DNA from 2 places in the Mesorhizobium sp. PL10 genome. Region 2 is predicted to be linked to the other one. Evidence: predicted binding sites of a transcription regulator. Region 2 holds the regulator's gene; the other holds the start of a gene.
The links. The regulator LexA, encoded in region 2, represses DNA repair genes until DNA is damaged. The targets are predictions, from matches to a motif close to TGTTCNNNNTGTGTTCNG.
Positions count from the first base shown of each region.

Region 1: dinB (DNA polymerase IV) is a predicted target of LexA. The motif match lies at 2,649-2,666, and genes of this name have one in related genera.

Region 1 covers NZ_JBSKBR010000017.1:85,542-89,790, reverse strand. Annotated here, with positions in the region: gene ACWGTO_RS24575 (sensor histidine kinase) at 1-1,040, opposite strand, end outside; gene dinB (DNA polymerase IV) at 1,348-2,589, opposite strand; gene ACWGTO_RS24565 (hypothetical protein) at 2,817-3,053, shown strand; gene ACWGTO_RS24560 (hypothetical protein) at 3,545-4,249, shown strand, end outside.
Region 2 covers NZ_JBSKBR010000006.1:86,368-90,616, reverse strand. Annotated here, with positions in the region: gene trpC (indole-3-glycerol phosphate synthase TrpC) at 1-366, shown strand, start outside; gene moaC (cyclic pyranopterin monophosphate synthase MoaC) at 369-851, shown strand; gene ACWGTO_RS11785 (molybdopterin molybdotransferase MoeA) at 852-2,057, shown strand; gene lexA (transcriptional repressor LexA) at 2,176-2,919, shown strand; gene ACWGTO_RS11775 (ComEC/Rec2 family competence protein) at 2,913-4,249, opposite strand, start outside.

The sequences.
Region 1 (4,249 bases), on a different contig from region 2:
AAAACCGAGGTTCCGGTCCGCCGTTGGTGTTCGGCGACCGCCAGCCGCAATATGTCCAGCACCGCCGCCGTCTCGATCTGCGGCAGGACGAGACCGTTGCAGATGCCGCGTATCTCGTGGATAGCTTCGTCAAGCGTTTTGTGGATGTCGGCGATCTCGGCTTCGCGCAGCGCGGTGGACGCGCCGGGATCAAGCAGGATCGGGCTGTCCATCCTGAGTGCAGCAAGCGCCACGAGCTGGGCCGGCCCGTCGTGAAGATCGGCGCCGATGCGCCTGAGATAGCGTTCGTTGAGCGCGGCGGCGCGGCGCGAGGCATGCTGCACGCGCTCTCGCAGCGATGAATTCTGCGACAGCAGCGCGCGCAATTCGGCAATCTTGGCCTCGAGCGCCGCCCGCTGGGTCTGGATGGTGCGGCTGCCGCGAAAGACGATGCCCGAGAGCAGCGCCAATGCCGCCGCCGTGGCGCCGGCCACCACCAGCCAGCTTTGCCACAGGGCGACGTTCAGCGTCGCTTCGAAGTCGTCGGCAACTTCGTAGAACTCTGAAACGGCAACGACTTCGCCCGACCAGGGTTCGCGTATCGGATTGTAGATTTCCAGCAGCGGTCCAGCCACCGTCTTTTTCTCGTGTGGGCTCTCGGCGTCGTCATCGAGGTCGTTGTACTCGGCCACGACATTGCCGCTGAAGGCGGCGACCAGGTTGGCGTTCGGCTCGAACACCTTGCCGATCAGCGTCGTATCCTTGGCGTAGAGGATCGTGCCGTCGCGCCGCCACAGCTTGAACGACGCCAGCCGCTTGCCGAGTGCACCCTGGTCGAGCGTCTCGTCCAGCGCCCGCTTGACGGTGTCGTCGAGCTCGCGGCTTTTGCGCATGTCGGGCAACAGCGGCGCGATCACGCTGTCGACATAGAGCGCCGTGGTCGCGGCGGAATTGCGCATGACGCCTTGCCGGATCTGCGAAGTCACCCACAGGCCAACCACCAGCATCACCACCAGCAGCCCGATACCGCCGGCAATGAGGAACTGCAGGGCCAGCGACAGTCTGCCCCAACGTTGAAAGAACTCTCCCAGGAAAACCCCAAGCAATCGCACGATCCACCTTTCCTACCCCGTACTTGTTATAGAGGCACTGCAGCGTTTGCGACATTGCCTGTGCAAGATTTTGCGCCCATGGAAAGTCTGGTGTGCCAAGGATGATGCTCCTGCCGTTCCAGCGTTGGATGTGGGAGCACCGGGCTACTGGCCGACACACGACGCCGACCGTGACGGCATAGCTTGCGAGCCCTGGAATGGGGCAAGCGCAAGCGGCGTCAAGGTGCATCGCTATTGGCGCACCGGCCGATAGGTCTCACAGCTCCTTCTCCGCCAGTTCGCGGAAGGCGTCGGGAACCGAGCGCCGGGCTTCCAGCGCCACCGCGCCATAGCCGACCGCCTCTCTGCCAAAGCGCTGGCGGATCTTGTCGATGGCGCGGTCGGCGCCAAAGCGCGCCAGGCCCTTTTTGCTGCCGGGCCGCTGCTTCTCGTCATCGAGGCCGAGCGGCAACTCGAGCTGCAGCTCGGCACTTTCTTCCAGCTGCGACACCGAGATCGCCAGCAGCGAGATGGTCTTCTCCCGCGGGTTGGCGGCCAGCACGCCGCGCACCAGCTCCTCGGCGATTTCGGCCAGCATCGCGGTTGCCGAAATCGGCTGATCGAGCGTCACCGAGCGCGTGACCGCATGCAGATCGGCAAAACGCACCCGCACCGTCACCGTGCGGCCGGGCCGCGATTTCGCCCTGAGCCGGCTGGCGACCCGGTCTGCCAGATGCAGAAGAACAGGTCCGAAGACATGGGCCTCCGCCGGCCGCTTGCCGAGTGCCGACTGTGCGCCGGCCGAGTGCGCCCGCCGGTGCGTCTCGAGTTTTCGCGGGTCGCGGTTCCATGCCAGCGATGCCAGCTTCTCGCCGGCGGCGGGGCCAAGCAGCCGGCGCAACGCACCGCTGTGAGTCTTGGCCAACTGGCCGATTGTCTCGACACCGATCTCTGCCAGCCGCGCCCTGGTCGCCGGGCCGACGCCCCACATCAAGCCGACCGGCAGGTCATGCAGGAAGGCGAGCTCCGTTGCCGGATCGACGACCACCAGCCCGTCGGGTTTCGCCACTTGCGAGGCGATCTTGGCCAGGTGTTTGGTGCGCGCCACGCCGATCGAGATCGGCAGGCCGAGCTCGGCCCGCACACGCCGCCGCACCGTGGCGGCGATCTCGGCCGGCGCCCCGAACAGATGCGTGCAGCCGGCGACATCGGCAAAGGCCTCGTCGATGGAGATGCGCTCGACCAGCGGCGTAAAATCGTCGAGCACTTTTATCGCCGCATCGCCCAGCCTCTGGTACTCGCCGAAATTTCCGCCAACAAAGATCAACTGCGGGCAAAGCTCCCGCGCGCGTCGTCCCGGCATCCCGCCGCGCACGCCGAAAACCCTGGCCTCGTAGGAAGCGGCCAGCACGACGCCGCCACCGACGGCAATCGGCTTGCCCCTGAGCGACGGGTCGAGCAGCTGCTCGACCGAGGCATAGAAGGCATCGAGATCCGCATGCAGGATGGTCGGTTCCATCCCGGCCGTTCCTTTAGGCGTTGCAGCATTAGCCGCGTCTGTTGCGAGGGGCGGCTTTTCAGAACAAATAGAGAACAAACAGGGTCCGCTGTCAAGCGTGGCGCTTAACCTCCAGTGAATTCGCAGGAGATCCGGCCGTCGATTTGCCTTGCCGCCGGATGCAGGGAACATTGTCTCTCGCCACGGCGTTGAGTGTCTCGATGGGACATTGTTTCGTGGAGGCCGGTATGGGCCAGTTCGAGATGAGCGACCTCGTCAGCGTCGTTGACGCTTGTACGAGCGATCGCGTTGCCGGGCACTGCGTGTCTATGGCCAAGGCGGTGGAAGAGTTGCGGGTGCTGACGGGTGATTTTGTGTCGCCGGACGAGGCAGTCGCCAACGCACTGTCGGCGGTAGCGCTGGGACGCGGCTGTGCGGTGCTGTTCGACGAACAGCCGGGCGCCGACATCCTGCTGATGCCATAGATGCCGCAAGCGCTTGAAAGGCTGTCCTTCCCGGGCGACCAAATCGACCACCACCGATGCTCCGAAGGCCTGCATTCTGGCGCTCAATCCGTCCGTCTCGGCTGCCCCTTCCGGCAGGTTTATCATTAAATTGATGGCTGGCCGGGCATGTGGAATCCCGTGTTTGATGCTGATCGATAAGTTACGCGACGACAGTCATGGCTCCGCTGGTTGCGACCTAAGTATCACAGCAATTAGGGCTAAGGTCTGATCAGTATAGGGCGTCAGTCGCGCAAAGGGCCCGTTCGTCCGGCCATGTTCATATTTATGTTTAAATATCAATTAGTTACAAGATTTGTCCAACCTTTTTGCAAGCCGATTATCGCATATCGCAACCACATTTATCTAAAGTTTACTCCATCGAATTAGCAAATTCTCATATGGCGCTGCTATAGCGGGTCGGCGGTGGCGGCTATCCCCGAGGAGGTATCATGACATCCCGAAAAACTCTTTTGGCGGCGCTTGCCGCGTTTGCGCTCCTGGCCTCTCCGGCCCTGGCTGGTGCCGGTGGCAACGGTGGCGGTAACGGTGGTGGCCACGGCCATGGTGGCGGTAACGGCGGCGGCAACGGCCATGGCAGCGGCAATAGCGGCAAATCCGGCAACAGCGCTTCGCATGGCAAGTCGGCATCGGCTCACGGCAAAAAGGCCTCGACCGATGACCTGGCTGACGTCGATGACGTCGAGGTCGCCGCGACGCCCAAGGAAAAGAACATCCACGCCAAGCTCGGCCGGCTGAACTCGCTGCAACGCAACATCAACGCCTATTTGAACTCCAAGAGCAAGAAGTTCGCCGGCGTTCAGGCTTATGTGACACAGTCGGCAGTTGCCAAGAACGCCCAAGCCGCGGTAGATGCCGCTGATCAGGCGGTCCTCGACGCCCAGGCCGCGCTCGACGCGCTAGAAGCGAAAGCGGCTGACCCGCTTACCCCGCCCGACGAGGTCCCGACCCAAGCCGATCTCGACGCCGCGCAGACCGCGGTGGATGACGCCACTCAGGCGGCACTGGATGCCAAGGATGCGGCCGCCGAAGCTACCGGCAACATCCCATCGCTCGACGACGCGCTCGCCGATATGGCCAACAAGCCAGTCGACGCCGAGGTCACCGACTGGGCCAACGGCGTGCTTGCCGAGAAGATCGACCAAATGGCCGCCAAG
Region 2 (4,249 bases):
GATGCCTTGGCGAGCGAACTGGAAGCGACCGCATTCGAACTCGGCATGGATGCGCTGATCGAGGTGCATGACGAGGCCGAGACGCAGCGCGCGGTAAAACTGTCGTCGCAGCTGATTGGCATCAACAACCGCAATCTGAGAACATTCGAGACCAGCCTTGAAACCTCGGAGCGGCTGGCGTCGATGGTGCCGGGCGGCCGATTGCTGGTCAGCGAAAGCGGCATTTTCACCCACGACGATTGCCTCAGGATGCAAAAGACCGGCATCGAAACCTTCCTTGTCGGCGAAGGCCTGATGCGGCAAGAGGATGTCGCCGCGGCAACGCGCCTGCTTTTGACAGGCAAGGCGACAGCCGAGGTAGCCTGACGATGACAGCCGCCCTCACCCATCTCGGCGCCAAGGGCGAGGCCAACATGGTCGATGTCGGCGGCAAGGACGAGACGACGCGCACGGCAATCGCCGAGGGCTTTGTCTCGATGCGGCCTGAAACCCTGAAGATGATCCTCGATGGCGACGCCAAGAAGGGCGATGTGCTGGGCACAGCGCGCATCGCCGGCATCATGGCGGCCAAGAAGACGCATGAGCTGATTCCGCTCTGCCATCCGCTGCTGTTGACCAAGGTGTCGATCGACATCGAGCCGGATCCCGCTTTGCCCGGCCTAAGGGTCACCGCGCTCGCCCGCGTCACCGGCAAGACGGGCGTCGAGATGGAGGCGCTGACCGCTGCATCGGTGGCCTGCCTGACGATCTACGACATGGCCAAGGCGGCCGACCGCGCCATGGTCATCTCCGGCATCAGGCTGGTGGAAAAGACCGGCGGCAAGTCCGGCGACTACAAGGCGGGTTCGTAAATGGCGCTGGTTCCGGTCGCCGAGGCGCTTCAACGCCTCCTCGACGGCGCTGCGGCGCTGCGGGGTGAAAGCGTCGCGCTGGCGGATGCGGCCGGCCGGGTGCTGGCGGAGTCAGTCGTAGCGCTGCGCACCCAGCCGCCTTTCAACGCGTCCGCCATGGACGGCTATGCGGCCCGGGCGCAGGATGTGGCATCCGCCCCGGCGCGGCTTTCTGTAATCGGAATGGCGCCTGCCGGGCGCGGCTTTGACGGCACTGTCGGCAAGGGTGAGGCCGTGCGCATCTTCACGGGCGCGCCGCTGCCTGAAGGCGCAGACACCATCGTCATCCAGGAAAATGTCAGGGATCTCGGCGGTGGCCAGGTCGAGGTCACCGAGCCGACGGCAAAGGAACGCAACATCCGCCGCCGCGGGTTGGATTTTGCGCAAGGTGACGTCCTGCTGGAGAAAGGCCGCGTGCTCGATCCGGCCGCACTTTCGCTGGCGGCATCGGCCAACCATCCGATGGTGAATGTGGTGCAACGGCCGCTAGTCGCCATCATCGCCACCGGCGACGAGTTGCTGCCGCCGGGCAGCGCGCTTGGCCCCGACCAGATCATCTCGTCCAACGCCTATGGCGTCGCGGCCGCCGCGCAATCGGTCGGCGCGCGCGCTCTCGATCTCGGTATCGCGGCCGACCGTAGGGAGGCGATTGCAGCACTGGTGCAGAAGGCAGTCGCGGCAAAGGCCGACGTCATCGTCACGCTCGGCGGAGCTTCGGTCGGCGACCACGACCTTGTGCACGACGTGCTTACCGGCGAAGGCATGAAGCTCGATTTCTGGAAGCTTGCCATGCGCCCGGGCAAGCCGCTGATGTTCGGGCGTCTCGGCGACATCAGATGCATCGGCCTGCCCGGCAACCCGGTGGCGAGCCTGGTCTGCTCGCAACTGTTCCTGAAACCGCTTTTGGCGCAGCTGGGTGGCCGCGCCCATCGGCAGGATATGCGGCAGGCGCAGCTCGGCGCCGCGATGCCGGCCAACGATCTCAGGCAGGACTACGTGCGCGCCGTGATCACGGAAGAAGCCGGCGCACTTGTCGCAACGCCGTTCGGCATCCAGGATTCGTCGATGCTGCGAATGCTGGCCGACGCCAACGGCTTGATCGTGCGCGAGCCCTTCGCTCCAGCCGCCGCCGCGGGCGCCGCCTGCAGCGTGCTGATGTTACGCTGAACAAAACGTCAACACATTCATTAAACTTTAAAAGGTTGCGGAACACAACTGGAACAGATAGTGTTTGTTCTGGGTTTGTTTTTTCTGATTCTGGTTTCAGAACCCGTGGGGGGCCGCGATGCTGACGCGCAAACAACATGAACTCCTGATGTTCATTCATGAACGCCTGAAGGAGAGCGGAATCCCGCCGTCTTTCGACGAGATGAAGGAGGCGCTCGATCTCGCTTCCAAGTCCGGCATTCACCGCCTGATCACGGCGCTGGAGGAGCGCGGTTTCATTCGCCGGCTGCCGAACCGGGCGCGCGCGCTGGAAGTGCTGCGGCTGCCAGACTCGATTGCACCCGGCCTCAATGCGGCGAAAAAGTTCTCACCAAGCGTTATCCAGGGCAGCCTCGGTCAGAACCAGGGGGGTCTCGGCCGCCAGATCAAGCCGGCCTCGCCCTCGCGTTCGATGTCTGCCGGCAATGACGACGCGGTTTCGGCGGTGTCGATCCCGGTTATGGGCCGGATCGCCGCCGGTGTGCCGATCGACGCCATCCAGCACCAGACGCATTCGATCTCGGTGCCGCCCGACATGATCATGGGCGGCGAACACTACGCGCTCGAGGTCAAGGGCGACTCGATGATCGAGGCCGGCATTTTCGACGGCGACACCGTCATCATCCGCAATGCCGACACCGCCAGCCCCGGCGAGATCATCGTGGCGCTGGTCGACGACGAGGAAGCGACACTGAAACGCTTTCGCCGCAAGGGCGCCTCGATCGCGCTGGAAGCCGCCAATCCGGCCTATGAGACCCGCATCTTCGGACCGGATCGGGTCAAGGTGCAGGGCAAACTGGTCGGGCTGATCAGGCGTTACTGAGCCGGTTTAGGTTTGTACTTTTCGCGCTGCTTGTAAGGCGGCAGGCCGCGTGCTTCGCGTGAGAAGTGGCGTTGCTCGTGCCAGGGACGGTAGGGTTTGTCGACGGCGAAGCGAATGGTTGGGGCTGTCGCGGCCGATTGCGGATCGAAGAAGACGGCGGCACTACCATCGCGGGCAAGCTGCTTCTTGGTCACGACCAGAACCAACGGGTCGCGGCACGGATTGTAGGCGGTGGCGTCGTCGATGACGATCAGGCTCGCGAAAGCGCAGGCTGGCCGGGCTGTTTTGCGGTCTTTTGCAAGCGCGACAATGGCTCCGGACGGGTGCCGGGCAATGCAGAGATCGCCTGTGCAGTAGAAGGGTGAGCCGGGCGGCAGGTCGAGCGGATCGAGATCGAACCGCCTGTCTCCCGTCTCAAATGTCTCGGGCTGAATGATGGTCTCGGCCATCAGCGCCCGTTTCCAGTTGTCGGTGGTGAATTCGTTTGCGCGGTCCCGGTTGAGAGCGAGCTCGCCGCCACCGATCGGCACAGCCACCAGATGCGCATCCTCGGAAATGAGCACATCGGGCGTGTGCACCTGCGGCACCGTCAACAGACCAGCCAGCGCGAAAGGTACGGCCGCCAGCCTCAGCCAGGTTGTGGCCATGGTTGCGATGACCAGTGCGACCGTTGCCAGCAACACGGACTGGATGGAGATCAGGCCGACGGCATCGAGCGGCGAACGCTCGGAGATCCAGGCAGAGATCGCGATCATTGCCGTCAGGCCCTTGCCCATCACATAGAGGAATGGCCCGTCCGCGCCGAACGGCATGGCCAGCGCACTGAGCACTCCGAATGGCATGACAACCAGCGATACGATCGGCATCACAATGAGATTGGCGAGCAGACTGAGCGGCGACACGCGCTGGAAATGCCAGATCGCGAACAGCAACGTGGCGCTGCCGGCAATGATCGAGGTCATGGCGAGGCCGCCCATGCCAGCCAAGAATCTTTGCGACAGAAAACCGACAAGGGAGCGCTTTGCCGGCGGCGTTCTCACTTTGTCGGCGCGGTAGTCGGCCCAGCCGGCATAGGCGCCGACAAGGGCGGCGGTGGCGGCAAACGACATCTGAAAGCTCGGGCCGACAACCTCATGCGGCGACACCAGGATGACGGCGATGGCCGAGATTGCCAGGTTGCGCATGGTGAGCGCGGCACGATCGAACAGCACTGCGATGAGCATCACCGCCAGCATGATGAAGCTGCGCTCTGCGGCGACCACGATGCCTGAAATGACGAGATAGGCGGCGATCGAGACGAGTGCCACGGCGGCCGCATATTTCTTCACCG